Regions from separate parts of the Exiguobacterium sp. s56 genome, predicted to be linked through region 4. Evidence: riboswitches for the same ligand, from Rfam matches in the RefSeq annotation. Region 4 holds a riboswitch; each other region holds the start of a gene.

Region 1 (7,480 bases), on a different contig from region 4:
AACTCGATTTTGCAGTCCTCTTTTAACAGGCGCGATGTGACGAAGGCGGTTTGGCTGATGAGCGATTCGAAGTCGTGATGGAGCGTATAACCGGACGGACCGGTCAAATCCAAGGCGAACGTGAACGTATCGAGCGTCGTCTGTTGAAACACTTTCGACTGCAGTCGTCCGAGTTTTGCGGTCGCATACCAATCGATCTCCTTCACCGGTTCCCCTTCATACGGTTTCGACCCGATCAGTTGCAACGGATTTCGAAGCGGTGACGCCAAGTGCGGCCGGTCCCCGAGCGCTAGCCGCTTCGTCCCGACCGGTGGATGCAACAGGAGCGATGGAAGCACGGTCCACTCTGTATCGATCGGTCGTTCATACAAATACGTCCCAAGGCGAAACGGGAGCGTGACGGCGATGACGCATTCCTCGAACATGGCTGGACCGCGATACTCGGCGCGCACGACCAATTCGTGCCAGGCTCGACCGACATCGACCTCATAGTCGAGCACGTTCGGAAGGCGCTCATGCGCCGGAAAGCTGATTCCTGAGCTCGCCTTCAAGCGAACCCGTAGTGGTAGTCCGAGCCGATTCAACTCGTCCACCCCATCAACCACCAACACGAGCCGACTCTCATCTCCGACAAACAGCAATTCTTCGTATTGTGTGAACCGGAGATCGATGTGCCGCTCAAGTTGTTGCCGCGTCCGCTCGAGCATCCAAATCGCACTCGCTATAATGAAACATAGATAGCCCAACCCATAGACGTACGGGAAGAACACGAGTATGGCTCCGCTCACGAGATATACAGGGAGGAGCCAGCGCTGCAACCAGGCGTGCGTGGACAGGATCATCCGTCAGCCCTCGACCGGCACGGGCACCGTGTCCAGAATGTGCGCGACGACGTTCGCTTTCGTCGACTTGATGCCGCCTTCGAGCGTCAAGCTGATGCGATGGGCGAGCACGTACGGCGCCACGGCTTTGACGTCTTCCGGGATGACATATAGCCGGCCGGCCAAATAGGCATAGCTTTGACACGCGCGGAGCAACGCGATCGCGCCGCGCGGGCTGACCCCGACCTCGACAGACGCGTGCGCCCGGGTCGCATGGACGAGACCGAGCATATAATCGAGGACATCGTCTTGAATCGCGACTTGTCTCGTCTCGGCTTGTGCTTCTTGCAGCGAGGCGAGTGACGTCACGGCTTCGATGTGTTTGCGGGTCTCGGTCAACACTTGCAACAACAGTTCCCGCTCTTCGGCGGCGTCCGGATAGCCGACCGGAATCGAGATGAGGAACCGGTCAAGTTGCGCGTCTGGGAGCGGGAACGTCCCGGCCGATTCAATCGGGTTCTGCGTGGCGATGACAAAGAACGGTTTCGGCATCGGATACGTCTTCCCACCAATTGAGACTTGTCGTTCCTCCATCGCTTCGAGCAGCGCCGACTGGGTGCGCGGGACGGCCCGGTTGATTTCATCAATCAGGACGACGTTCGCGAAAATCGGACCTTGCCGATGGTCAAAGCCTTGCGTCTTCATATTGAAGTAGTCGGTCCCGATGACGTCGGACGGGAGCAAATCGGCCGTAAATTGGATGCGCGAGAATGACCCGTCCAAACTGCCGGCGATCGCTTTGGCGAGCAACGTCTTCCCCGTTCCAGGTACGTCCTCGAGCAAGATGTGCCCTTCGGCGAGAAGCGCCGTGCAGCAGAGCCGGACGACTTCACCTTTCCCCAAATACACTTCATTCAACTGTTTGATGACCGCTTCGATTTCCATTTCGTTCCCCTCCGTTGGTAGATGTCTTATTCGAATTTTACCTGTTTATGGTAATATAGACAATAAATAGTCTGAACATTCCGATAAGGAGGGAAAGGATGAAGTGGTCATCTCGATTTATAGGGTTCCTTGTTGTGACAGCTTGTCTCGTTGTGACGTTCGTCTTTGTCAGCAAGGAGACGTTCAGTTGGCTTCAAACGATCCATACACCTGCTCCAATCAGTGTGATCGAAATGGGCAAGCCAGAAGAGGCCCCACCACCAAAAGGTGGTATTGATTTGGGTTCTACCGATGAGAAGGGAAACGGTGGGGAACGGCAAGTGAAGGAAGACATGCTCAAATTCAAATTTGGTAGCGGGAATGGTGATGCCCCAGGCGGACTCGGCACATTGTTCGCTTTCCTTGCCGCCATCGTGTTGACCGTCTATGGCGTGCGTAGATGGCTGCGTCGTCGGCGGGGGAAAGGATTCACGTTTTCTAGTAGACAGAATGCCTTTGCGCCACTGTCTCTCAACGCGGACACATCGATTGAGGCACGGACGTTCCCGATGCTCACGAATATCGAACTGAGGGATTGGCTGATCACGTTCAACGCGTCACTCGCCCCTGAGTTAAAGCTTCGAACGAATGAGACGGTCGTCGACTGGTTCGAACGCATCGAGCTGACGGATATCGATGCCTCGCTCTATCATCTGATTCGTTATGGTCCCGCATCCGATCGCGACATCCCGTTCGAGCAGCAACAACGATTTTACGAGGCACTCGACCGTTACTTGAAGCGGCAACCCTGAGCGAGAAAGTACCCGGGTTCTCAATGACTGGCAAACATGCTACGCTCATTGATAATAGGAAAAAAATGTAACTTTCTTAGGAGGTTTGATTGATGAAACGCCTAGGCCTACTCGGATTCAGTGTGTTTTTACTGACCGGGTGCACCGATTCCGTTGAGCAACCCATCGTCCCAGCCGATACAAATGAGCCGTCGTCCGAAGACATCACCGCTTGGACGCGAGAAGATTTTAAAGACGTCTTCGACCAATATGAAAAAGTCCCGCCGCTCTTGAAGGCACTCGAGAACGATGGACTCACCCCGTTCCGCGAGACGTTTGAGCACGTCGTCATCGCCGGCGACGGCATCCAGCATACATACGCCGATATTCATCCGTTCAAACTCGATGACGGCACGTACGCCACCGTCTATGAGAGCGAGAACGGGGACATCGCTAACGGTCCCGAGTCGGTCGCCCCGCTGTTTTGGCAAGAAGCATCGTTCCTTCAATTCGTCGAAGAGATTGAAAAACGGAAATATGGGACGAGTGCCCCACCGACGGACGTCATCCTGACCGAAGATGAATTCCAGACGCTCTATAATCGCCACGCCTACACATCCGCGCTCATCGTCGAGCTCAACGAATGGGGCGTACAACTGGCGCGCGATCCGCTCGAGAACGTTATCATCGCGGGAAACGGGGTCAAGGAAGTGAAGGCCGATTTGATCGTCTTTGAAGTCGAGGGTGGCTACGCCATCGTCTATGACCGGGACGGTGAGATCTTCAAAGGGCCGGAGTCGATTGCTCCGCTGTTTTGGAGCGAGACGGATTATGAAAACCTACTCGAGAAACATGAATGACTTATGGGACACGTCGTTTCAAGTCCCGGTACTCGAGTAGCAAATTGAGCCATTGCGCCGGCTTATCGCTCGACTCAGCTACATCGTACCGGTACCTCGTCACATACACATGCCACGACAAGGCACGATAGACGCAACCGAGCTCTTCGGCGATCAATAGATGACGCCAAAGTACGTCCTTGGGTGCGACGCCGCTCCACGCTTCCAAGTAAACCGTACGCATCGTTTGAATCTGTTCATACCAGGCGACCTCGTCTTCTTCCGGCAATAAGTCGTACAGCGCGTTCCAAAACACGCGCACGCTGAAAAACGGATGCGTGACGGTCGCGTCGCCCCAGTCGAGGATACACAAATCATTCGTCCGTTCCCGCCAGAAGATGTTGCCGCCGTGTAAATCACCGTGCTCGAGACTCATCGGCATCCCAATCGCCAGCTCATCGCACATCGCGATCAATTCATCTTGAAGCGCGAGCATAGCCTCGGCTTTGTATTGCTCGAGCCCGGCGCAGAGCTCAGGTAAATACGTGCGAATTTCGCCCTTCAACTTGGCCGGTCGACGGTCCGGGATGCCGTAAGACAAGCAGGTCTCGATCTGGTCGACCTCCTGTCGCTGCAGCTGTGCGTATTGACGCAACGCCGCTTCGTATCGACTCACGTCCGGTCGTTCACGTAGCGCCTCTCCGCCGATGTCTCGCATGAGCAACCAGTTCCGGGCTGAATCGATGGCGATGACGTCAGGCACGAAATCAGGATGCCGCTCGGCCAGAAACGCCGACAATCCGGCCTCGCCGCGGCTGATATCGGTCACCGCTTTGGCGTAGTAACGTTCCTCATCGAGCGCGCCAACAAGCAAGTACGTCAAATCGGTATCTTTGATCACGTGCCACCTCGCATTCGGCACGTTTGCCTCAATCCATCGTTCGAACCGTTCACGAAACGATCGGTCACGCCATGGGATTGCCTGTCTCATCCTGTTCACCCTTTCTTTCATCATCTCCTAGGAGGAAACGATATGGACGTTGTATATTACTCATACCCGGTCGATGCCATCTTGTATATGTACTTAGGGGCGACGGCCGTCGTCAGTCTCATCATCGGGCTGCTCGTTTGGCGTCTGTTCAAGCGCCGAGCTGTCGGCTTTTGGACAACGCTCGTTCTCAGCTTTGTCGGGCTGTCGCTCTCGCTCGTCTGGTTTCAAAACGCGTCCGTCGCCGTGTTCATGGGGACACTCCCGTGGTTGATTAATCTCGTCTTTTCCCTTTTGCTGTACGGCCTATTCGTCGGCATCGCCTATGTCACGTTCCGACCGCGAAAGCTCGACCGCGTCAAATGACGGTATGCTATACTCATGTTAATAAACGACCACTAGGGGAGCCTTCGGGCTGAGACGGCATACGCCGGACCCTTCGAACCTGATCTGGCTCATACCAGCGTAGGGAAGTGGTGTGGGATTTGTCTGTCTTTCCACGCCACTTTTCCACTTGGAGAAGTGGCGTTTTCATTTTGAAAGGAGACTATCTATGCGTATTCAACAACTCACTTGGATGGCGATGCTCATCGCCATCGCCGTCATCGGTTCCCTGTTCATCTCGATTCCGACCGGTGTCGCCCGTGCCTATCCGATTCAACATATGGTGAACGTCATCGCCGCCGTCACCGTAGGGCCGATCGGGGCCGTTCTCGTTGCGTTCGTGACCGGAATCGTCCGTGTCATGACCGGTACCGGGTCGCTCTTGGCCTTTCCCGGAGGTATGATTGGGGCGCTTTTGGCCGGGGTCTTCTATATGAAGACGAACCGCGTCGCCTTCGCCGCATTCGGTGAAGTCATCGGGACCGGCCTCATCGCCTCGCTCGTCGCCGTCCCGTACGCCAAGGTGTTGATGGGGAGCGAGTTCGGGGCGCTGTTCTTCTTCCCGGCCTTCCTTGCGTCGAGTGTGACCGGGGCCGTGCTCGGCTGGATCGTCTTGGCTCGGGTCAAGCAATTACGACCGCTCACGGTGAAACGATAAATAGGAGTTGCCCCCGCTAAAGAAAATGGTAAAATCAGGATAACACATACTAGGAGGTCATGTCTTGAATCGATTGACGCTATTACTGGCTGCCACCGCTTGCCTGTTCATGTCCGGTCTCTTGTACACGCTTGAACGCATCGCCACGTTCACCCGCTGGAATGCTCAAATTGCGACGGGCACGTTCTCCAGCGAGCCGATGTTCGTCGATGTGCTGCTCCAAAACGTGTTCATCTCGATTTTCGGAGTGGCTGCGATCGTTCTCTTTTTCAAAGCGGGCAGTGCTGTTCAAGGCTCAACGACGACGAAAACAGGGACGGCCGACTTATGACGGCTGTCCCTGTTTGACGTGATACACCCAAATCTCTTCCCCGTTCGCCTCATCAATCAGGCCACTGTCGACAAATCCCCCCTTCGCATAGAACCGTTTCGCCGGTTCGTTCATCGGATGCAGACTGAGGATGAGGTCATCGACATCGAAGCGTTCTTTCATCCACTGAATCGTAAGTTGTAAACATGTTGAACCGATGCCTTTCCCTTGCTCTGTCACATCGATCATAAATCGATCGAGCCAGATGTAACGCTCCACCTTGTTCTCGGCCCCAATCATCATGAAGCCGACGGGATGCTCATCGCGACAAAGCGCATAGCACTGCCACGCATATTTGACATCGGTTTCCATCTCGCGAAGCGATTCGGCGTTTGTTTCGATAAAGCGAGCTTGGTCAGAAGCGACGGTCAAGGCGACAACAGCCTCCCGGTTTGTGTCATCGACAAGTTGAATCGTCAGCGTATCGGCAGCCATCGGCGCACCTCTTCCATGTCCAGTCCGCGCTTCGGCAAGATATAGGCGCTGACCGAGGAGTTGTATAGATACACATAATCGTCCTCCTCGACGACTTCCTTGATTCCTGCCCATGACACACGCGTCTCGCCGAACTCATTTAAATCGCGCAGACCAGTCTCCTCCAAATCCATCGTGTGGGGACCAATCATGCCTTCGTTGCTGCGTTCGTCGATGAGACGCCGCGTCTGCTTCCGGACATGCCGTTCAAAGTATTTCGGATAATACAGGAACCAAAGAATACTCGCGACCCCGTATATGCCATATAGCCACCAGTCCGTCTCTTGGAGCCACGTCGCCAGCACGAAAGCAGCGCCTAAAAAGATAAGTGGTCCGATGATTCGCTGTAAGAGGATCATCCGCTTTCCTGTTTTCGAACGTTTAATATGGCTCAAGTTGAACCGGATATAGTCGTCTTCTGTCAATTCGTATTGGATTTTCATCATCATTCCCTCCTTGGTGTCCTATACGTCTCACGTGAAGAAAAGTTCCGTTCAGAACGTTGATTGGATAAACTAAAAGAAAGGAGTGACATCATGAAACAAATCCACCATCTCTGCATCCAAACGCCCGACTATGAGGCATCCAAACGATTTTATGAGGCGCTCGGCTTCGAGCTCGTTCAGGAGTCGCCCGACTTTCATACGCGCGCGTTCAATAGCTGGCTTAAACTCGGTGATTTTTATATCGAGCTCCAAACGGCGAAAGTCGATGAGACGTTGTCACCGTATTCGAAGCATGTGGCCGGCCCGGTCCACTTCGCGCTTTATGTCGATGACCTCGAAGCGGAAGTGAGACGGCTAGAATCACTTGGCGTGACGTTCCTACCAAAGCGCGGCGGGAACATCTACTTCGTCGTCGATGGATATTTAAGTAAACTAAAAGCCCCGGAAGGCACGATTATCGAGCTCCGGGACACGTTTGTCATCAAGTGAGGCGCTGCCTCGCTTTTTTTATTGCTAAAATCGCACACCCTCATGTTTTTCGCCGTCTTCGAACAGGTACATGACAGAGAACACACTTTGTCCGTAACGTTTGGAGGCCTTTCATGAAATATCTCGATTATTGGAGTTACTTATCGCTCTCCCTCGCCAAGCTGTTCCTATTCAGTCTGTTGACGGCGAGCGCGTTCGACCTGCGCTTTTTGTTCATCAATCTAGCGACCATCTTGATGATGACGAGTTGGGCGCTACTCATAAAACAACAGACGCGCCGCTGGATTTTGTTCGCG
Region 2 (7,480 bases), on a different contig from region 4:
TTATGATACGGCCATCTTCTGGTCGTACTTGACGATTATCCCGACGCAACTGTTGTTCGTCGTTGCCGTCGAGACCCGGTTTTATGAGCGCTACCGTACGTTTTATGGATTAATCAACTACGGCGGGGCACTCCATCAAATCGAGAAGGCGAAACAGACGATGACGTCCGTATTGAAAAATGAGTTGATTCGACTCGCACGGAGCCAAGGCGTGGTGACGCTGTTCGCCATCCTGATGGCGGGCGTGTTCGTCAGTTGGATTGGTGTCCCGGATGAGATCGGTCAAATCTTTCGGATGACGACGCTCGCGGCGTTCGCGAATGCGATGATTCTCATCTTGACGTTGTTGTTGCTCTATTTCGAGGACCGGCGCGGCGCGTTGTTCGTCAACATCTCGTTCTTCACGTTGAACGCGTTGTTCGCGTTACTGCTCTTGCCGCGCGGCATCGATTGGTACGGTGTCGGCTTTGCCGTCAGCACGACGATCACGTTCTTCTTGGCCGGCCTGCGTTTGATTTATTATATGGGCAAAGTCGATTATTACGTGTTCGCCGCGTCGAACCGTCGCAAGCTCGGCACCGAGCGGTTCTCGCAAATGGGGACGTTGTTGAACCGGCGCTTTTCGCGATAAAGGGTTTTCAGTACAGGGAAAGACTGATATGATGTGGTCGTAGACGACCGAATTTCATAATGTTTACCACTAGGGGAGTCGCGTGACGCGGCTGAGATGGACGAGGTCCAGACCCTTTGAACCTGATCTAGTTCACGCTAGCGTAGGGAAGTGGGCGAACCGATTGTTTTCGTACACTTTGTGTAAATCCGACGCCGCTTCCGTTATGGAAGGCGGCGTCTTTTTTGATTACAAAGGAGGAGAAAACATGACATTCACCGCACATTTACGACAAGAGGCCGATGCCTTGTTTCAAGCCAGCTTTGACCATCCGTTCGTCCGCGAGCTCGGAACGGGTGAACTCGACGAGGCGAAGTTTCGGCATTACGTCATGCAAGACTCGTATTATTTGAACCAGTTCTCGAAAGTACAGGCGAAAGGCGCGACACTCGCCCCGAACATGGAAGTGGCGAGCCGCTTTTTGACGCACGCGCTCCATACCATCGAAGCAGAGCATGCGCTTCACCGTGAGTTTTTCACCTTGCTCAACGTGACGGAGGCGGAGTGGGCGACGTTTGAGCCGGCCCCGACGGCTTACGCCTATGCGCTCCATATGCAACAGGCCGGTCCAACGCTCGGTGATGTGCTCGCGTCGATTTTGCCGTGCTATTGGGTTTATTACGAGATTGGCGAACGCATGAAAGACGCGACACCCGATCATCCGATTTATGCGACGTGGATTGCGACGTACGGGTCGGAATGGTTCCGCGACCTCGTCGAGGAACAGATTGAACGACTCGACGTGCTCGCTGGGCAGGCGACGGCGGAAGAACGCTTTCGGTATCAACAGTTGTTCTTGAAGAGTTGTTATTATGAACATGCGTTTTGGGAGATGGCGTGGACGCTCGAGTCGTGGGATTTACCGGCGGGGGTGACACGATGAAGCGCGACTTATGGGACAAAGTCAGAGCCGAACGGCCACTCATCCACAACATCACGAATATCGTCGTCGCCAACTTTTCAGCGAACGGGTTGCTCGCCATCGGGGCGGCCCCGGTCATGGCGTCAGCGGTTGAAGAAGTGGCCGAGATGGCGTCTTTAAGCGATGCGCTCGTGCTCAATATCGGTACACTCGATGCAATGACGGAACGTACGATGATTCGAGCCGGACAGGCGGCGAATCAAGCAGGTAGTCCGATCGTCTTCGATCCGGTTGGTGTCGGGGCGACCTCATTTCGGCGCGACGTCGCCCAGGCGATTCTGCAATCTGTCCGTGCGACGGTCATCCGTGGGAATGCCGGAGAAATCGCCACATTGATTGGTCTCGACGCGGCGGCGCGCGGCGTTGACGCCGGGGAAACGCGGGATGATTTGAATCACATCGCGCGTGAAGCGGCTAAGCGCTACAACTGTGTCGTTGCCGTGACCGGAGAGACGGATATCGTCAGTGACGGGGACGTGACGATTGAAATTAAAGGCGGCACTGGCGCGATGGCCCGGACGACAGGGACCGGTTGTTTACTGAGTGCGGTCGTCGGTGCGTTCCTTGCGGTCGAACGGGATGCGGTTACGGCCACGGCGACAGCGCTAGCCGGTTATGCCCGGTGCGGGGAACTCGCTACCGCTTTGGCCGACGGGCCGGGTGACTTCCCCGTTCACTTCTTGAATGAGCTCGGCAAGATGACGGCGGTCGAGTTGCCGAGTGACCGCATCGAGGTGGTGTCATGATACGGCAGCAAGTGTTGACGATTGCCGGTTCGGATTCGGGCGGTGGCGCTGGCATTCAAGCTGATTTGAAGACGTTTCAAGAGCTCGGTGTGTTCGGGACGAGTGTTTTGACGGCTGTCACGGCCCAAAACACGCGTGGGGTGCATGGGGTCGAGGCGGTGTCACCAGAACTCGTGACGCAACAACTCGATGCAATCGGTTCAGACTTTATGATTGCAGCGTGCAAGACCGGGATGTTGTTCGATGCGGCGCGCATCGAGGTGGTCGCTGACGGGGTGCGGCGTCACACATTCAATCGGCTCGTCGTTGACCCGGTCATGATTGCGAAAGGCGGGGCCTCGCTGCTTCAGGATTCGGCGGTCCAGGCGCTCAAGACATCCCTCTTGCCGCTCGCGACCGTCGTCACACCGAACGTGCCGGAAGCGGAAGTGTTGACGGGCATGACGATTCGGACGTTTGAAGACAGCATCGAAGCAGCAGAACGGATGTTAGCGTACGGTGTCCGTGCCGTTATTTTAAAAGGGGGACATCTCGATGGCGCAACTGCGGACGATTTGGTCATGACGGCGTCAGAGGCGTTCCTCCTGTCGGCCCCGCGCATCCAGACGAGTGACACGCATGGCACCGGTTGTACGTTCTCGGCAGCGCTCACGGCGGAACTGGCCAAAGGCCATTCTATCCTCGAGGCGACGGTGACCGCCAAGCGATTCATTCAAAGTGCCATCACGCATGGACTCGATATCGGTGCCGGACATGGACCGACGAATCACTGGGCGTATGCGACACATGGAGAGGCAGGTGTGACGCTTGAATCCATCACAACGAACCATCGCTGAGCAGTTGCGGCTCTACTTTATTTGCGGAACCGCGAACGCGGAAGACATGCTCCAGACGGTGGAAACGGCACTTCAATGTGGCGTGACATGTTTTCAATTTCGTGAAAAAGGTAAACATGCACTGTATGGGGATAAAAAAGAAGCGATGGCGAGAGCGTTGCAAACACTCTGCCGCTCATACGATGTTCCGTTCATCATCAATGATGACGTCGAACTAGCAGAGCGCATCGATGCCGACGGCGTGCATATCGGACAGGATGATGCCGAGGCCGCACGCGTTCGTAAGCGAATCGGCCCGAACAAATGGCTTGGTGTCTCGGTGCACACGCTCGAAGAAGTAGCGGCGGCCATCGAGCATGCGGATTATGTGGGCATCGGTCCGGTCTACCCGACGAATTCGAAAGAAGACGCCGGGGCAGTGAACGGGACGGTGCTCATCCGCCAAGTTCGAGCCTTGTATAGAGAGCTGCCAATCGTGGGGATTGGCGGCATCTCACCGGAACACGTTTCGATGATTCGGAACGACGGGGCGGACGGCGTCGCCGTCATCTCGGCCATCGCTTCTGCACCGGATGTGGCCATGGCCACACGGCGTTTCGCTTGTCTCTGAATTCAACTTGAGGAGGAAGACAGATGAACGTATTTGTAATAGGCGCGAATGGACAGATTGGAAAACAGCTCGTCGAACGATTGCACGAGGAAGGGAAGCATCAAGTCACGGCGATGGTGCGGAAACAAGAGCAACTCGACGACTTTACATCGAAAGGCTATCAAGCCGTATTAGGCGACCTCGAAGGTGACGTGTCGTCACTTGAACAGGCGATGTCTGGGATGGACGTGGTCATCTTTGCGGCCGGTTCGGGCGGTAGTACCGGAGCCGACAAGACGCTGTTAATCGATCTTGACGGCGCGGCGAAAAGTGTCGAGGCGGCTCAGGCGAACGGGAATGTAAAACAGTTCGTCATGGTCAGCGCCTTGAAGGCGGAAGATCGTTCGGCATGGCCGGAAGAGATGAAACCATACTATGTCGCGAAGCATCATGCCGATCGTTTGCTCGAGGAGAGCGGACTGACGTATACGATCGTTCGTCCGGGCGCCCTCACGGACGACGCTGGCACGGGCAAAGTGAAGACGGGCGACGTCTCAACGGGTGAGATTCCACGTGCAGACGTGGCGGCCTTCTTGGCCCACCTCATCGGTCATGACGCGGCCTACAATCAAGCGATTGACCTCGTCAAAGGCGACACGGCAATCGAAGACACGTTATAAAAAGAGATGACGACTGCGAGCGGACTTGGTTCCGCTCGCTTTTTGTATGGATGTGTCCGCGCACTCGAGAAAGGATTCGCTTCGACCGATAGAGAAAGTAAGAGATGGATTTGTTTGAAGAAAGGGGTCTATCCGTGACCACACTATTTCTCTATATGGCCGTTTATTTACTTCCGGCTTTCTTATTGAGCCACCTTGCCCTTGATGTTTTGCTCCGGAACCCTCGCCAAGTCGAGCATCGACTGCTCAGCCTGTTCGTATTTGGCTACGCGATGTTGTTCTTGGCCGAGTTTGGACGACATCTGTCCCCAATTGAAGCCAGTCCCGCCTTCGTCACCTATTGGTTCGGCAACGCTGGCATTTTGATTTTTGTGTGTTCCGTCCACTTCATCGTCAAAGTGACGGGAGTCGGGGCGAAACTGCCGAAATGGATGTATCCGTATGTCATCTATTTGCCGCTCGTGCCGGTCGCGTTGACGTTCATCCGCCAAGAGAACATTTTGAACAGTCAGCGGTTCGACCAAGTCGGCGTCTGGATTTATCCTGAGTTCAACGCATCGTATTTGACGACGATGACCGTCGGCAACGTGTTCCATTTTCTCATCATCCTGTTACTCGTCTATGCACTCAAACGCGCCGATCGGACCGAGCATCAACGTGTCCTGCGCATGCTCATTTGGACCGCTGTCGCCGTCCTCATCTGGGACATCGTCTTCGGCTATTTCCAGTTCCGTGGCATCATGCCACCGTATGCGTATATGTATGGGGGCCTCGTCTGGACGGTCGCCCTCGTCGTGGCGATGAACCGACTCGATTTCCTCGCGTCTTATGCGAAACGATACGGTACCCTCTACAACTTGAATCCATCGGCAATTCTCCTCGTCGACGACACCGGTCGCATCGAGAGTGCGAACCCGGCTGCGCGTATGTTGTTCCATACCGTCCGAGTCGTCAATGAGCGTTTCATCGATTTATTGCCCGAGAAAAAGCGGGACGAATGGTGTGAACACTACGCTCAACATTTTAATGCGCAAAAGAAGTTTCTCGAGTTCGAGACGAAGATTCAGACAAAATCAGGACAAGAGCGGTACGTCGTCATCGACGGGGACTTCGTCTATATCGACCAGAAGATTCATGGCATGATTTTGATTCGGGACGTCCATACGTTCAAAGAAGCCGAGCAATCGATTCGCTTCTTCGCCTATCACGACCCGCTCACGAAACTCGCGAACCGTCGCGCGTTTTATGAACAGGCCGATCAGGCGTTACTGCAAGCGGATACGCTCGCGCTCGTCATTCTCGACCTCGATGGTTTTAAAGGTATCAATGATACGTACGGCCACCAGGTCGGTGATGATTTCCTCGTTCATCTCGGTGTCCTGCTCGAAACGGTGACGCCGGAAACGGGTCTCGCCTCGCGGGTTGGCGGTGATGAGTTTTATATGTATTTGACGGATGTCGAAGCAGACGAGATCGTCGCGTTCGTCGAACGATTGCAATCCGAATTGGCCGAGCGGCCGTTCCGACTCGGACGGGAGACGATTCCGATTCGAGCGAGCATCGGGGTCAGCGTCGCACCGGGTCAAGGGTCAGATTTAGACACGCTTATTCACAAAGCCGATCAGGCGATGTATCAAATCAAGCAACACGGTAAAAACGACTATGCGATTTATGACGAGGTGTTACACGGACCGAAATAACGGGAACGAGAATGAAGATGGTACCTTGATAGAGGAGGAGACGATATGACTGAAAAACCGTTAGTGACGATGCGCGCCGAAGGGGAAGCGACGAGTGTGAAGACGACGGTGCACGTGCGTGACCTCGAGCCGTTCGTCGTCGATGAGCCGGAACGTCTCGGCGGAACGGACGCCGGTCCGAATCCGCTCGAATATTTGCTCGGGGCGTTGTCGTCGTGTACGACAATCATGATTGCCTACGTGGCGCAAGATCAAGATTTCAACTACGACGGAGTGACGTTCGTAACTGAAGGAACGCTCGACCCGCGCGGCTTCCAAGGCGTTGAAGGAGTACGGACGTATTTTGAGAAAGTACACGTCAACATCGTCCTCGATACGACCGAATCGGATGAACGGATTGCGGCGCTCCAGAAAGGCGTCGAAGCTCGTTGTCCGATCCATAATTTGATGCATGCGGCCGACGTCGACATCACGGCGACGTGGACACGGAAGTGAGGATGGGGCGACCCATCCTTTTTTTGATGCAGACAGGAATGTTTGCCGACGAGCACGAACAAAAAGAGACATGAGAAAGGAGGCTGTCATGGATATTCGCTCGATGACGCGACAAGACGCCCACGCGATTCAAGCGTGGACGTATGAGTCGCCATATGACTTTTATAATCAAGAAGCTTCAGCGGAAGGGCTGGATGAACTGATGGCCTATCAGGCCGTCCATGACGGTACACTGATCGGTTTTTACTGTCTCGGCCGATACGCACAAGTGCCGAACGATACATATGTCTACGATGACACATACATCGACCTCGGGCTCGGCATGCATCCGGACCGAACGGGGAAGGGAAACGGCCGTACGTTCGTCCAGTTGGTGATGCAAGAAGCGGCGCGCGAAGGCAAACCGCTCCGGTTGACGGTGGCCGCGTTCAACGAGCGGGCGATCCATCTCTATGAGCGGCTAGGATTTCAACAGGTCACTTCGTTTGAAAAAGGGTCGACCCGTTTTCTCGTCATGACCCGGTAATCATCCGTACTGTTTCTGGTGGGCTTTCTTTCGCTTCAAATAGTCTTCATCTGCTCGAAGTTGGTCCCATCGTTCCTTGAAGATGCGGGCCGATTCCGCCTTTTCTTCATCGATTTGTCGGTCGTGGATGTCGCCGTCGTCCTTATATTTTCGTCCGCCTTTATAGTTGGCGTAACGTCTCGCCCGGGTATAGCCCATCTGGATGAATTTGCGGGCCATATCCATTCCGACGAAATCATCGTTGGCCCGGTATTTTTCGAACAGCTCCATAATCTCATCAGCGGACTGTTTGGCGATGTCTGGCGTCTTGAAACGC
Region 3 (7,480 bases), on a different contig from region 4:
ACAAGACAAAGGTGACCCGTCATTATCTAAAGAGTAATGATTACGATTTAGGAGTGAAGATACATGAAACGAATTCCAATCACGGTGCTGTCCGGTTATTTAGGGAGCGGCAAGACGACGTTGATGAATCATCTGTTGAACAATCGGTCCGGCAAGAAATATGCGGTCATCGTCAACGACATGAGCGAGTTGAACATCGACGAACGATTGATCGAGCAGAACGGTTTCTCGCGGACGGACGAAAAATTGGTCGAGCTATCGAACGGCTGCATCTGTTGCACGCTCCGTGAGGACCTGCTCGAAGCGGTACAGGACATCACGAACGACCGTGAGCTCGACGGGATTATCATCGAGTCATCTGGCATCTCAGAACCGATTCCGGTCGCTCAAACGTTTACATACGCCGATGACGCCCTTGGCATCGACTTGACGAGCCGTGTCTATATCGATGCGATGGTGACGGTCGTCGATGCGTATCGGTTCTTGAAAGATTTCAACTCGGGCGAGTCGCTTCATGAACGGAAGCAGGCCATCGATGAGACGGACGTCCGCGAGGTCGTCGACCTGCTTGTCGACCAAATCGAGTTCGCGGACATCATCGTCTTGAACAAGGCGGACCGCGTGACCGAGACAGAACTCGGTGAGATGGCCGGGCTGTTGAAGGCGCTCAATCCAACCGCCAAACTGTTGACGTCAGTTTACGCGAACGTGGAGTTGACGGAGCTGTTGGACGTCAATCTTTTCGATTTCGAGCAGGCGATGCACGCCGCCGGCTGGATTCAAGAACTAGAGGCCGAGACACACACACCAGAGACGGAGGAATACGGCATCAGTTCGTTCGTCTATCGCCGCCGCCGTCCGTTTCATCCGGAGCGGCTCCACGCCTGGATCGAGGCGTTCCCGGATCAAGTCGTCCGCGCCAAAGGTTTCTTATGGATCGCCTCCCGGAACGACATCGCCTGCCTGTTCTCGCAAGCGGGGTACGCATCGACGCTCGAACACGCGGGACGTTGGCTCGCGACGCTGCCGGAGGAAGAGCGGAGTCTCATGTTCACGGCAGAACCTGAGCTCGCCGCCGACTACGTCGAGCCGTACGGGGACCGTCAGACGGAGCTCGTCTTGATCGGGCAGCGGATGGAGCGTGCGGTCATCGAGGCCGGACTCGACGCGTGTCTGTTGACGGATGAGGAGATGGCGCTCGATTGGACGACGTTGCAGGACACGCTTCCGGGGAACGGTATCGTGACTTTCACATAAACCGTTTACAAATTCGGAGCGGTCGTCTATACTTCTCGTTGCATAGATAACCGCATACATTGGACTACACTAGGGGTGCTTCGGCTGAGATGTGAGCATGGCTCCAATCCCTTATGACTCGATCCGGGTAATACCGGCGTGAGGAAGTGTGGCACTTTTTCTAATGGATTATTACATTGGACGAGTGGCCGCATTCTCATGGATGCGGCTTTTTTGTGTACATACAATAAGGGGGAATAGAACATGAACAACCAATGTGGTACGAGTCCGATCGTCGGATTCCGCTTTACGCTGAGCCCAATGACATCTGATTTTGTGAGTGTCATCAAAGGGGCATTGAAAGAGACGAACTTGCAAAACGTTTGGCGGCATACCGATGACGTCTCGACGGTCATCCGGGGACGCAGTGAGCATGTGTTCGACGTGGCCAAAGCCGTCTTGTCACATGCGTCGAAGAACGGGGAACATATGTCGATGAGCGGGACGTTCTCGGTCGGCTGCCCAGGCGACACGGCAGGAGACAACCTGCTCGACGTGACGACTGATCCTGTGAACGGTCCGGTATCGACCCAGTACGTCTCTTCCCAGTTCGCCCTCTATCCGCTCGGGGACGCGAAGTATATGGACATCATCTACGAAGAAATTGCCTTTGCGAAAGAGCGTGGCGTCTTCAATGACTCGATGCATTACGCCTCGGGCATTCACGGCGACATCGAACCGGTGTTTTCATTTTACGAGGCGACGTTCGACCGGGTCCGTGCGAAGACGAGCCACGTCGTCATGACGGTGACGTTCAGCGTGAACAGCCCGTCACACGAGGGACAACAGCATGCTTAAGTCGTGGAAGTTAAAAGAAATCGTCTTGTTGGCCATTTTATCGGTCGTGTTCGCTGTCGTCTATTTGGCGTTCGTCCATGTCGGGAATCTATGGGCTGGCTTGATTGGACCGATCGCGTACGAATGGATTTTTGGGATTTGGTTCATCGTCTCGATTATTGCGGCTTATATCATCCGCCGACCTGGCGCCGCATTCTTGTCCGAAGTGCTTGCGGCGACGATTGAGATGATGATTGGTAACGCGATTGGACCTCGTATTATTTTAGTCGGGATCATTCAAGGACTTGGTGCTGAAGCAGCGTTTGCGGTCACGAGCTACAAGCGATATGACCTTTGGGTGCTCATGCTGGCCGGATTTGGTGCAGCTGCGACTAGTTTCGCGTATACGTACGTCATGGGTGGACTCGCTGCCCTCAGTCCGACATACGTGGCGACGATGTTCGCGTTACGAGCGACGAGCGGGATGCTCATTGCCGGTCTGGGAGGTAAGATTTTAAGCGACTTGTTGCTTCGGACGGGTGCGCTCGAAGGGTATGCCATCGCGCGTCAGGGACGTGTGCATGGTTGAGGCAGAACAGCTGTCATTCCGCTATCCGGAAAAACAGCGCGAAGTATTGACGGATATCACGCTTCAATTAACGGCTGGGAGGACACTCATCACGGGGGCGAGCGGGTCGGGAAAATCGACATTGTTCTCTTTGTTGAATCGTCTGTATCCGGATAACTGCGATGGCATCGTGACAGGCAAATTACACTTGTTTGACCGCTCTTATGATACGTATGCAGCTGGTGAGGTGAATCGTCGTGTCGGAACGGTGTTTCAAGATCCTGACAGTCAGTTCGTCATGCAGACGGTCGAGGAGGAATTGATTTTCACACTCGAAAATTTTGCCGTGGCGAGGGACGAGATGATGGCGCGTGTGGCCAAGATTTTAGCGGAATTGCAGTTGACCGATTATCGTGACCGAGTCATTCATGACCTGTCAGGTGGTGAAAAGCAACAAATCGCTGTCGCCTGTGCTTTGATCGGGAAGCCGGAATGGCTACTGCTCGATGAGCCGCTCGCGCACCTTGATCCCGAGACATCAACCCGTTTCGTTCAGTGGCTCGACAACGTCGCACAGACGGTAAACGTTGTCGTCATCGAGCATCGACCCTTCCTATGGGGCGGGTTCTTCGACAGAGAAGTGGAACTCGTGAACGGACGCATCAACTATGACGGACCGTTCGTTGCCCGCCCGGATTATACGTTCTCTCCGGTTGAAGTGATACAAGGAAATACTATTTTATTTCACGTACCGCAATTGAAACGAAAAACATTCAACCTAGCAACGAGCAAGCTGACCGTCGCCGAGGGTGATCTCATTGCCGTACTTGGTCGAAACGGCAGTGGCAAATCGACTTGGCTCAAGAGCCTTGCCCGCGAACATCAAGAAGTGGGACTCGTCCCACAATCTCCGGCTCATCTATTTATCACGAGTGATGTGACACGTGAACTCGCATATGGCCATAATCGTCCGATTGGGGACATCATGAACCGGCTCGGGCTTGGACCGTTTCGTAACGACCACCCACTCTCGCTTAGTCACGGTCAAAAACGAAGGCTCGCCATCGGCGTGATGATGCTCTCGAATAAACGGCTCATCGCGTTCGATGAACCGACTGCTGGACAAGATGAGGTATCGCTTCGTGCGCTTTATGAATTGATGGTTGAACGAATCCGCGCCGGCCAGACGGTTCTGTTTGTGACACACGACCTTAGTTTCGCCCGAATCGCGAACACCTATTACTTGATGCATGAAGGTTACTTGAGTGGGCCATATGATGCATCGCTCTGGAATGAGACGGAGCTACTACAAGCTCACGGTTTATTGCTGGAGGAATCGTGATGACGTTTCAAGAGATGAATCCGACGATCAAATTTATGACCGTGACGTGTCTCATGTTCGGTCTTGCCTTTATGTACAATCCATGGACGCCGCTTGCGGTATTCATCGGAACGCTTATACTTCAAATTCTTTTTTCTAACGTGAACTGGAAGCGCTGGGGGCTATTCATGATTCCGTTTTTATTCACCGCGCTCGGGACATTGTGGACGACGCTCGTCTTTGGAAAAGAGACGAGCGGGGAGGTCATGTTCACGCTGTTCGGCAACGACGTCACCGACGAGAATGTGATACTAGCAGCGACGCTCTCCTTACGGGTATTAGCATTCACCGCGTTGTCACTCCTGTTCACACTGACGACGGATCCCAAACGGTTCGTCTACAGCTTGATGCAACAAGGGAAGTTGTCACCTAAAATCGCTTACAGTGTCTTCGTCGGCTTTCGTTTCTTTCCGATTTTGAAGCATGAACTGATGCAACTGTATGAAACGCATGCTTTGCGAGGCGTTCGTTTAGAGACACGACTCGATCACATTCGGCACGTTCCGAATTTAGTCATCCCGCTTCTGGCCGGATCGATCCGACAAGCGGAACGCATCGCGTTCTCGATGGAGGCACGCGGGTTCACGGGCGAACCACGAGCGACGTATGAAGTAGTCGCCATCACTCGGTACGACTTTCTGTTGGCGTCGCTCTTGATTGTATTGTTCGGAGTGAGCGTATGGATTGGCGTATAAACGAAACAAGACGACTCACTCGGAGTCGTCTTGTTTCGTTTCTTTCACGATTCTAAACTTCGGTTTGACCGATTCATTATTGAACGCCTCGAGCACAGTGTTCTCGTTGGCCATACGAATCTGTTGCGGCTCGCCTTTGGACGTCGTGCCGATACAGAACATATGGGCCTCGTGGTCGGCGAACAGCGTCTTATACGGGGTCGCATGGTGCATCAAGCGTCCTGGCGAGCCCCAGCCGACGATCACCATTCCGCCGGTCGCCTCGACCTCGTCGAGCGTTTCCTCCACGTAATGAAAGTTGACCTCGTCAAGCTGTGACTCGACGTAAGGCAGATTGTCATTGATGGCGAGTGTCGGGACGAGACTGATGACGCGCATCTCACGGATCGGTTGATCGAGATGGTTACGCATGAGCATATACGCCCGCTGCGTGGTCGTGCCAGACAAGAAGGCATCGCTCATCCGGGGTGAGTAGATGATGACGGCACAGATGACGCCGTCGACGACATCTGTGAATTCGTACGTTCGCATATATCGTTTCGTCTTGTCCTCATTGAAGACCGACTTGACGCGAATCGTCACTTCCTCGATATGGGTGTTCATAATGTTTCCTCACTTTTGCTCAAATAGTGCCAGGTCAGACCCAGCCGGCGAACCATTCCAAATAGCGAATCGTATAGCGGGCGACTTGTTGCGTCGCCGTCGCCTTGTCATCCGGTAAATAAGACACGTCAGTTTGATATGACTCATAAAACGACATCACATCGTTGACATACTGCTCGCTTCGGTTGTATTCGAAGATGGCGTTCCGAATCGAATCGGTCGAATCTGCCGTCGTCCCACCGTGCTCGCTTAAATAATAAGCGGCTGCATGGGCCGAATCGACGAGACTGTGCGGGTCGGCCTGGCCATCGTTGTTACCGTCGCGTCCGAGACCGCCATACTGTTCGATCAGCGCGAGGTCTGTCAAATCGACCTCGTCCTCAGGCACGTCACCTTTTTGGTCGTCGGTGTCGTACTGCCAACCGAGCCACGTCCGCGGCATGAATTGGAACGGACCGATCGCCCCGACTGATGAACGCATCGATGAGCTATGGGAGAAAATCGTCTCGACGCGATGGACCGCGGCAAGAAGCCGCCAATCGACGTCATACGTCGCCGCCGCATCTTCATACACGTCACGATGGACAGCAGGGATGCCGTGATCCCCGTAATAGGCCCGGTAAAGGGCGTTGTTCACTTTATCATGTTGACCAAACCAGCCGATTGCGCCGAGGCACAGCACGATCACAAGCAAGAGACCGGTCAGTCGCAAAATCAATCGTTTCAAGATTCCGCCTCCTAGCTTTCTAGACAATACCCGAATAGTGTAGCATATAGCTAACAGGAAGGACAGGAGTGGATATCCATGCTCGAACAGGCCGTCTTTACCATCATTCTCGTGTATTTATTGATTGTCCAATTGTTCAACGCCCGGTTGATGAAACCGATGATTGAAACGCTCGGACGAAGCCGCGTGTACGATCAGACCATCAAATCGGCGTGGGGGCTCTGTTTGCTGTTGCTCGCCCTCATCTTTTTGTTCCAGGTCCCGCCTGAAGCGGTCGGGCTCGGCTTCGCCCCGGCCGAGGGGGATTTGCGCGCCTGGCAGTTCTTCTTTTTGACGAGCGTCCTCATCTCCGCATTGATCGCGTTCTATCTGCTCGTGAAAACGTCTCCGGGTTTGCGGCGCCGGTTACGGCCATATTATGAGCTCGAGATTGAACGGCTACTGTTGCCTCAGACGATTCAGGAGGCGAGAGCGTGGGGCGCCGTGTCTTGGACGGCTGGAGTGACCGAAGAGTTCATCTTCCGTGGCGTTCTGCTCTACACGGTCACATTGTGGATGGACGTCTCGCCCCCGATGCTCGCCTTGATCGGCGGAGCGTTATTCGGGTTGGCCCACGCTTATCAAGGTGTCCGAGGCATCCTCGCGACCAGTCTCGTCGGGTGGGGGCTCGGTTATTTATATGTGGCGATGGGTATCCTCTGGCCGGTGATGGTCGTTCATGCCTTGCTCGATCTTATTGCTGGACCGATTCACGTCGTCGATTCAGAAACTGACTGACGGCCGCTTCATACGCGGGCTGGTCTTTCAAAATACAGTTCGTATGTTCCGCGCCGTGGATGAGGGCGATCTCATTTTTGCGGTTGAGCGCATTCATCTCGACGGACATCCAGGTCGGGACGTAATCGTCCTCTGTCCCATGGATGAACAAGACCGGCACATCGATTGCCGCGAGCGCTCGTTTCGGTCGGACTTGGTGCATCCGGAATCCGGCTCGCGTCCAAAGGAAGTAATTGATTCCCGGCAACAACAAATCACCAGGCAGTCGGTGTAAGACGTTCAACTGATGGCGCATGAGTTGTCTCATGTCATCGAACGGGCACTCGGCAATCAAAAAATCGACATCTGTCAATGGACCGGCCTGTAAAATCGAGGCGGCGCCCATCGACACGCCATGTAGCCCGACCTCGGAGACGGACTCATTAACCCGCAACCAGTCGACCCAATCCACGATGTCATGTTTCTCATGATAGCCGTACGAGGCGTACACGCCCTCGGATTCGCCGTGGGACCGCAAATCGACGGCGAGCAGATTGTAGCCGAGGCGATGGAACATCGCCAAATGCGGGGCCATGAAGCTGTGGGACGCCGTATAGCCATGCACGAAGACGATCCACTTCGATGAGCCTTCGTTTCGGTAGACACGCCCATAGAGG
Region 4 (7,480 bases):
CTGCTCCATAAACTCGGTCAATTGTAGCCGTAACCCTCATTCATTATTAAAATCCTTTCCAGTAATGTCAAGTTTTTTTCTTGTCATCCTATGATTTTCTAGTTGCATCGTGAAAAAACCCGTGCTAATATAAACGAGTGTCTATTAGGACGAACCCACATAAAAAAGGAGGGGAAACGCATGGCACGTAAATGCTACGTAACAGGTAAATCACCTAAATCAGGTAACAACCGTTCGCACGCACTCAACAAGACAAAACGCACTTGGGGTGTAAACGTACAAAAAGTTCGTATTCTCGTTGACGGTAAACCTAAACGAGTTTGGGTTTCAGCTCGCGCTCTTAAATCAGGTCTCGTTGAACGCGTATAATTTTTATACACGAACGAAATAAATCCCAGCGGCATTCGCCGATGGGATTTTTTTGTGTTCATTTTTTGATAGACAGCACGAGCACCATACCGTCGTGCACGATCAAGTCCGCCGCTTCATCGTCCCATTCGTTCGAGATGGTGAGCGCCTCATGGCTGACGACATCGTGACGGTCGAGCGGATATTTGACGCCGCGGATGGTCACGTTCGCCTGCTTCCATGGGATGAGCGACAAATAGTGACCGTCTTGACGCGGGAGTTCATAGCGTCCCGACCCGACGAGTCGTACCGTCTGCCCTGCCGTGACGAGACGCATCTCAGGATACGCCTCGAGCAGACCGATATTGCTGAGCGTCATATCGAGCCGGCCGCCGAGCGCACCGTAGACGAGCATTTCCGTCGCGCCATGCCCCCGTGCCGCCTCGAGAGCGATCTCGAGGTCGGTCACATCTTTCTCAGATGGATAACGGACGGCGTCGATCGGCACTTCGCCCGTGAAGGAGTCGAAATCGCCGACGACGAGATCTGGGTTCAGCCCGTGGTTCAACAGTGTCTCGTACCCCCCATCGACGCCGATGATGTAATCGACGTCACGCGGGAGTCCCGAGATTGGTTCCGGGCTGGCCGCCACAATCAACACCCGCATTAGCGGACGTCCCGGGTCGCGAGCGTCGCGAAGCGCGGTGCCGAGACGAACAAGAGGACGAGGACGACGGCCGACACGAGGAAGGACGGGAGCATGTACGTCATGTTATAGGCGAACGAGTAGGCGACGACCGGACCTTCCGCGTATTCGGCGAAGAAGACGATCCCCGACAAGACGTGGGCCCCGTAACGAAGCAGTGAACCGAGGAGCGCGCCGAGCACCAAATAAACGACGAGCGTCTTTTTCGCCTCATCCTTGGCGGCTCGTTTCACTTGACCAGCGAACAGCCCCGCCATCCCGACGACACCGTAAGCGAACGTGTAGTCGAGCAGGAACTGGACCGGCGTGAAGATATAGGCCCCGAACAGCAGTTGCAGCGTTCCGACAAGTGCACCGGTCGCAAGTCCGCCTTTCAAACCGTGACGATACGCCATGACGAAAATCGGCAACATCGCCAAGCTGATTGACCCGCCTTGCGGCATCCGGAACGGGATGAGCAAATCAAAAATCAAACCGAGTGCGGCGAACAATGAGATTTCAATGAGCGCCTGTAATTTTAAACGTTGTTTCATCTATTTCCCTCCTTAAAATATGAGCGAACGACAAAAAGCAGCATGACGTAAACGCCATGCTGCTATCGAGTAGCAACGTGCATTTTCGCCACATCCCTACGTCCGTGTGAACGGAACAGGTTCAAAGGGTTAGCGTATGCCTCTCAGCCACAGAATGTGACACCCCTTGCGACAATATTTGTTGTTCTATGGACGATTATACACGAGATGCGTTGCGAATGCTATCGATTGCGTCTTTATAGCTCGGCTCGTTATAGATGGCCGAGCCGGCCACGAGCACGTCAGCACCGGCATCGATACATAATTTCGCAGTCTCCGCGTTGACGCCTCCGTCAATCTCGATTTCAAAGTCGAGACGGCGCGCTTGGCGCATCTCGTTCAACGCCGCGATTTTCGGCACGACCGATTCGATGAACTTCTGACCCCCAAAGCCAGGGTTCACCGTCATGAGAAGTACCATGTCGACGTCACCGAGCACGTGTTCAATCAATGACAGCGGCGTATGCGGGTTGAGAACGACGCCACACTTGGCTCCGGCCGCCTTAATTTGTTGAAGCACGCGATGCAAATGGTTCGTCGCTTCGACGTGGACGGTGACGATGTCCGCTCCCGCCTTGATGAAGTCTTCGACGAAGCGCTCCGGTTGGTCGATCATCAAGTGGACGTCTAACACCATGTCCGACTTCTTCCGTAAGCTCGCGAGCACCGGGAGACCGATCGAGATGTTCGGGACGAATTGACCGTCCATGACGTCAAAATGGATATAATCCGCGCCGGCCTCTTGGACCGCCTTCACTTCTGCCTCTAGGTTGGCGAAGTCCGCCGCTAAAATCGAGGGTGCAATTTTAATCATGTCAGTACCTCCGTTGTCTATCGTTTAACTCTGCCATAAACGTAACATAATTCTCATAACGGGTGGAAGCGATTTCTCCCGCCTCGACGGCCGCTTTGACGGCACAACCCGGTTCGTTCAAATGGGCACAGCCTCGGAACTTACAGTCGTCATGCCGCTCGACGAACTCAGGGAAGCACCAGCGCATCTCCTCGACTTCGAGTTCTTCTGGGAACTCGAGGCTTGAGAAACCAGGCGTGTCAGCGACGAGCCCGTCAGCGAGCGTGATGAGCGTGACGTGACGCGTCGTGTGCTTGCCTCGGCCGAGCGACTTCGAGATTTTCCCGGTCGCGAGTTCTAGTTCCGGCGCGACCGCGTTCAAGAGCGAACTCTTGCCAACTCCGGTCTGTCCGGCAAACACGCTCGTCTTCTCTTTAAACGACCCACGAATTTGTTCAATCCCCGACCCGGTCTCCGTCGACGTCTCGATGACCTCATAGCCGATTGACCGATATAAGGCCGCTGCCGCTTGAATCGTTTCGAGTTCCGACTCCGTCAACAAGTCCATTTTCGTTAAGACAATAATCGGATGGACTTGCTTCGATTCGATTAAGACGAGGAAACGGTCGAGCAGATGGAACGAGAACGCCGGTTCCTTGACCGAGAACAGCAAGAACGCTTGATCGATGTTAGCGATCGGCGGGCGGACGAGATGGTTCGACCGCTCATCGACGGCCAAGATATAGCCTGTGCCGTCCCCTTGGTCTTGAATATCGACATCGTCGCCGACGACCGGCGAGATGTTCCGGTTGCGGAAATTGCCGCGGGCGCGACAACGGATCTCTTGTTTCTCTTCCGTCATGACATCATAAAACCCGCCTTGTAATCGAATAATCGTACCTTTCATCCTATGACCTCCTTAGAAAAAGAGGCGACGCGCGCGCCACCTCTTCATTGTGAATCTTTTGCTTGTGCGTACGTCACCGTATCCGTCCGGACGACTTCCCCGTCGACTTCGATCGTCGCGGTTCCGACTTCGTCCGGTGCAATGACGAGCGTATACGAGTAAGTCGTCGTCTCCGTTATCTTATCACGCAACACTTCGACTTCGCCACGGGCGTCTACCGTCCGAATGACGACCTCGAGTGCCACAGGTTCTTCGCCTTCAGCAGGCGGATCGATTTCGACGTTGACTTCCCGTTCAATCGAGACGTCGGTCGGTTCGACCCCTTGCGACACGATGACGGTCAATTCCGTCCCCGGGTCGACGGCTGTTCCAGCCGTCGGTAACTGACGAATGATTTGGTTGGCGGGCACGCTCGTTGAATACTCGTCTCGTTTGACGATTTTCAAGCTATTCTGTTCGGCGTACGTCGTCGCTTCCTCAAACGTATACCCGGCTAAATTGGCGAGTTCGACTTTATTGCTACCGGTCGAGACGACGAGCGTCACCGTCTCTTCAGACGGGACGACCTCGTTGTCCGGAGCAATCGACTGGGAGATGACATCGCCGCTGTCGACCGTCTCCGACGCCTCGGATTGAATTTCGATATCCGCAAAGTCGAGGTCTTTGAGCGTCCGCTCGGCCGCCGACTGAGACAATCCTTCGACGTCCGGCATCGCGACCGTCTCTTTCCCGGCCGACACGACAATCGTCACGGTCGTTCCGCGTTTCGGTTTCCGACCGGCTTGCGGTGTCTGCGAAATGACGTCGCCAGCGGCGATGTTATCGCTCGCCCGCTCTGTCGCTTCGACGACAAAACCGGCTGTTTCGAGTTCGGTCGTCGCTTCGTCGTTCGTCATCCCGACGACGTCTGGCACGACGGCACGGGACATCTCATCGGCGATGACATATGCCCCGATTCCGCCGCCAATCAACAAGAAGAGGAGTAGGAGCCAAAGCCACCACTTCTTCTTCCGTTTCGGCTTCGGGTTCGCTGTCTCAGGTTCGGTCGGTGCGACCGGTTGTTCCGGTGTCTCTTTGACGTTCGGTTCGTCCGGGACGACCGGTGACATGACGAGCGTCTGATCGAATGCGTCCTGTTCCGTACTGAGGCGTTTCGGTTCGTTCGCACGTTCCGGGTCGAGCGCCGTCATGCAATCCTTCTTAAAGGCGGCGACCGATGTGTGACGGGCGCCCGGTGATTTCGCCAGCGCCTGCATGATGCAGTTCTCAAGCGCTTGCGGGATGTTCGGGTTCAAATCCATCGGTCGAATCGGGTCGTCTTGCAAATGTTGAAGTGCGACGGCGACTGGCGTCTCCCCGATGAACGGAACGCGTCCGGTCACGAGTTCATACAGGACGGCACCGAGTGAATAAATATCTGACTTCTCATCGGCGAACTTTCCGCGCGCCTGTTCTGGAGAAAAGTAATGGACCGAGCCGAGCACTGACATCGTATGGGTCAGCGTCGCGTTCGACATGGCCACCGCAATCCCAAAGTCCGTCACTTTGACGTTGCCGCTCTGATCGATCATCATATTTTGCGGTTTGATGTCCCGATGAATGATTCGATTCGCATGGGCATGGTCGATGGCATCACAAATCTGTCCCATGATGCGAAGCGCCTCGTCGACAGATATGTACTCTTCTTGCAAATATTGTTTGAGCGTCATCCCATCGACGTGTTCCATGACGATGTAATAGATGTCACGCTCGTCTCCGACGTCGTAGATGGCGACGATATTCGGATGGTTCAGACTAGTCGCCGCGTGGGCTTCCCGTTCGAACCGGCGTATAAATTGTTCGTTATGCGAGAATTCAGATCGCAACACCTTGATGGCGACGGTTCGGTTTAAAATCTCATCGTGAGCCCGGTAGACATTTGCCATGCCGCCGCTGCCGATTTGCTGTTCGATCCGATAACGATCGTTGATTCGTTCTCCACTTCGCATCGGATTCATCCTCTCTTTCTATCTGTGAACTGGACGAGGGCAACGGTGATGTTGTCACTCCCACCCAAACGGTTGGCTTGATCGATCAATTGATCCGCCTTGACGTCCGCCGAGACGGGACGTTTCAAGACTTGCTTGATCTCCTCATCAGTCAAATGAGTCGTCAAGCCGTCCGTACAGATTAAAATCGTGTCAAACTCGGGTTCGGCAAACACTTGCAGATCAGGTTCGACATGCTCATTCGAGCCGATTGAACGGGTGATAATGTTACGTTTCGGATGGACGCGCATCTCTTCCTCGGTCAATTCGCCGAGTTGTTTCAACACGTTCACGTAGGAATGATCTTCCGTCAATTGCTGCAGCTTATCATCTCGCAAGGCATATACACGACTATCCCCGACGTGGACGATGACGATCGTCTCGTCGTGCCAACAGACACCGGCAATCGTCGTCCCCATCATGAGGAGGTTGGCTTGTTTCGAGAAATCGAGCACTTGATCATTGGCCAGTTCCACGTTTTGGCGGAACCAATTCTCCATCTCCATCGGCGAGGCCGGAAGCGTCGAGAAGGCACGGCGAAACTGCTCGATGACGAGCTGACTCGCGACCTCCCCGGCTTCATGTCCCCCCATCCCGTCGGCCACGAGAGCAATTCCGGCATGTTCGTCCCCTAAAATCAAGACGGCATCCTCGTTCTGTGCTCTCACTTGGCCTCGGTCGGTTCGGTATGCTAATTCCATCTTCGTGATTACCTCGTTTCTTGTTCGCGCTCCTTCGCTCGAAGCTGCCCACAAGCCGCATCGATATCCGAACCTTGTTCGCGACGAATCGTCACGTTCACTTTTCGATCTTTGAGCACTTTTTCAAAGGCAAAAATTTGTTTACGTGGTGTGCGGACGTAATCGCGCTCGAGCACGTGGTTGACTGGAATCAAGTTGACGTGGCATTTGACGCCTTTCAACAAGTCAGCGAGTTGATGCGCGTGTTCTTCCGTGTCGTTAACCCCGCCGAATAAACCGTATTCGAACGTGATGCGGCGACCGCTCTTCTCTGTATAGTAGTTGACGGCTTCCATCAACTTGTCCAAGTTGTAAGCACGGTTGATTGGCATAAGGCGTGTCCGAATCTCCGTCGTCGGCGCGTGAAGCGAGATCGCGAAGTTGATGCGCATGCCTTCATCGGCAAACTTGTAAATCTTCGGTACGATCCCACTCGTCGACACGGTGATGTGACGTGAACCGATGTTCAAGCCGTCATCGTGGTTGACCGTGCGCAAGAAGCGCATCAATTCGTCGTAGTTATCGAACGGTTCGCCGATTCCCATGACGACGACCGAGTCGACCCGCTCTTCGCTCGCGTCGAGCGCGCGCTGGACGTCGAGGACTTGGGCCGTGATTTCACCGGCCTCCAAGTTACGTTTCAAACCACCGAGCGTCGAAGCACAGAACGTGCAACCGATGCGGCAGCCGACTTGCGTCGTGACACAGACCGAGTTTCCGTACTCATGGCGCATGAGTACCGTCTCGATAGAATAACCGTCTTGAAGCTCGAACAAGAACTTGATCGTCCCGTCCTTTGATTCTTGACGGACGAGTTCTTTCAACGTCGTCAATTGGAACGCCGCGTCTAATTTCTCGCGGAGCGGTTTCGAGACGTTCGTCATATCGTCGAACGATGTCACACGCTTGACGTACATCCAGTCATATAACTGTTTCGCGCGGAACGATTTTTCTCCTGCTTCAATCAGCCATTGTTCGAGCTCTGAGTACGTGAGGGAATAGAGTGACGGCTTGGCACCGACTAATGGATTTTTTTCAACTGCTTTTGGATTCATGTTTATACCTCTTTCTTGAATGCGGCGATATAGAAACCGTCCGTCCCGAACGACGTCGGGAGTAATTTGACTTCAGCGCGGTCCGATGACATCATCGGGTGCAATACTTGTGGAAGACGGTCTTGGAGTGTCTCATCCCACGTCAATCCGTTCGACAAAATGTAATCGGCCTGCTGTTCATTCTCAGTAGGGTCGATGGTACATGTCGAGTACACTAGCGTACCACCTCGTTTAAGCAGTGGCAAGACGGCGTCAATGATTTCACGTTGGACTTTCGGCAGTCCAGCGAGGGCGGACTTGTCTTTCGTCCATTTGATATCGGGCTTGCGACG

The links. A riboswitch is a leader RNA that binds a small molecule or an ion and turns the genes downstream of it on or off. The one in region 4 is predicted to bind thiamine pyrophosphate.
Region 1: linked by a shared signal. The riboswitch ahead of thiW (energy coupling factor transporter S component ThiW) and the one ahead of thiT (energy-coupled thiamine transporter ThiT) in region 4 are both predicted to bind thiamine pyrophosphate.
Region 2: linked by a shared signal. The riboswitch ahead of tenA (thiaminase II) and the one ahead of thiT (energy-coupled thiamine transporter ThiT) in region 4 are both predicted to bind thiamine pyrophosphate.
Region 3: linked by a shared signal. The riboswitch ahead of KNP71_RS02965 (YkoF family thiamine/hydroxymethylpyrimidine-binding protein) and the one ahead of thiT (energy-coupled thiamine transporter ThiT) in region 4 are both predicted to bind thiamine pyrophosphate.

The regions. Positions count from the first base shown of each region.
Region 1 covers NZ_JACSLR010000009.1:21,618-29,097, reverse strand. Annotated here, with positions in the region: gene KNP71_RS09615 (DUF58 domain-containing protein) at 1-842, opposite strand, end outside; gene KNP71_RS09610 (AAA family ATPase) at 846-1,766, opposite strand; gene KNP71_RS09605 (hypothetical protein) at 1,865-2,557, shown strand; gene KNP71_RS09600 (hypothetical protein) at 2,650-3,396, shown strand; gene KNP71_RS09595 (aminoglycoside phosphotransferase family protein) at 3,398-4,366, opposite strand; gene KNP71_RS09590 (hypothetical protein) at 4,409-4,729, shown strand; TPP riboswitch at 4,754-4,852, shown strand; gene thiW (energy coupling factor transporter S component ThiW) at 4,917-5,405, shown strand; gene KNP71_RS09580 (hypothetical protein) at 5,470-5,736, shown strand; gene KNP71_RS09575 (GNAT family N-acetyltransferase) at 5,731-6,210, opposite strand; gene KNP71_RS09570 (YcxB family protein) at 6,192-6,692, opposite strand; gene KNP71_RS09565 (VOC family protein) at 6,786-7,184, shown strand; gene KNP71_RS09560 (LTA synthase family protein) at 7,298-7,480, shown strand, end outside.
Region 2 covers NZ_JACSLR010000009.1:67,450-74,929, forward strand. Annotated here, with positions in the region: gene pelG (exopolysaccharide Pel transporter PelG) at 1-631, shown strand, start outside; TPP riboswitch at 693-797, shown strand; gene tenA (thiaminase II) at 879-1,553, shown strand; gene thiM (hydroxyethylthiazole kinase) at 1,550-2,338, shown strand; gene thiD (bifunctional hydroxymethylpyrimidine kinase/phosphomethylpyrimidine kinase) at 2,338-3,174, shown strand; gene thiE (thiamine phosphate synthase) at 3,146-3,784, shown strand; gene KNP71_RS09890 (SDR family oxidoreductase) at 3,808-4,443, shown strand; gene KNP71_RS09895 (diguanylate cyclase domain-containing protein) at 4,578-6,143, shown strand; gene KNP71_RS09900 (OsmC family protein) at 6,189-6,638, shown strand; gene KNP71_RS09905 (GNAT family N-acetyltransferase) at 6,727-7,164, shown strand; gene KNP71_RS09910 (DUF4385 domain-containing protein) at 7,165-7,480, opposite strand, start outside.
Region 3 covers NZ_JACSLR010000002.1:939-8,418, reverse strand. Annotated here, with positions in the region: gene KNP71_RS02970 (GTP-binding protein) at 64-1,257, shown strand; TPP riboswitch at 1,319-1,419, shown strand; gene KNP71_RS02965 (YkoF family thiamine/hydroxymethylpyrimidine-binding protein) at 1,501-2,094, shown strand; gene KNP71_RS02960 (ECF transporter S component) at 2,087-2,662, shown strand; gene KNP71_RS02955 (ABC transporter ATP-binding protein) at 2,655-3,983, shown strand; gene KNP71_RS02950 (energy-coupling factor transporter transmembrane component T family protein) at 3,983-4,717, shown strand; gene KNP71_RS02945 (DUF1643 domain-containing protein) at 4,733-5,320, opposite strand; gene KNP71_RS02940 (lytic transglycosylase domain-containing protein) at 5,355-6,047, opposite strand; gene KNP71_RS02935 (CPBP family intramembrane glutamic endopeptidase) at 6,126-6,824, shown strand; gene KNP71_RS02930 (alpha/beta hydrolase) at 6,781-7,480, opposite strand, start outside.
Region 4 covers NZ_JACSLR010000001.1:268,371-275,850, reverse strand. Annotated here, with positions in the region: gene rpmB (50S ribosomal protein L28) at 181-369, shown strand; gene KNP71_RS01415 (thiamine diphosphokinase) at 428-1,015, opposite strand; gene thiT (energy-coupled thiamine transporter ThiT) at 1,015-1,587, opposite strand; TPP riboswitch at 1,664-1,764, opposite strand; gene rpe (ribulose-phosphate 3-epimerase) at 1,784-2,440, opposite strand; gene rsgA (ribosome small subunit-dependent GTPase A) at 2,442-3,326, opposite strand; gene pknB (Stk1 family PASTA domain-containing Ser/Thr kinase) at 3,371-5,314, opposite strand; gene KNP71_RS01390 (Stp1/IreP family PP2C-type Ser/Thr phosphatase) at 5,320-6,054, opposite strand; gene rlmN (dual-specificity RNA methyltransferase RlmN) at 6,063-7,148, opposite strand; gene rsmB (16S rRNA (cytosine(967)-C(5))-methyltransferase RsmB) at 7,151-7,480, opposite strand, start outside.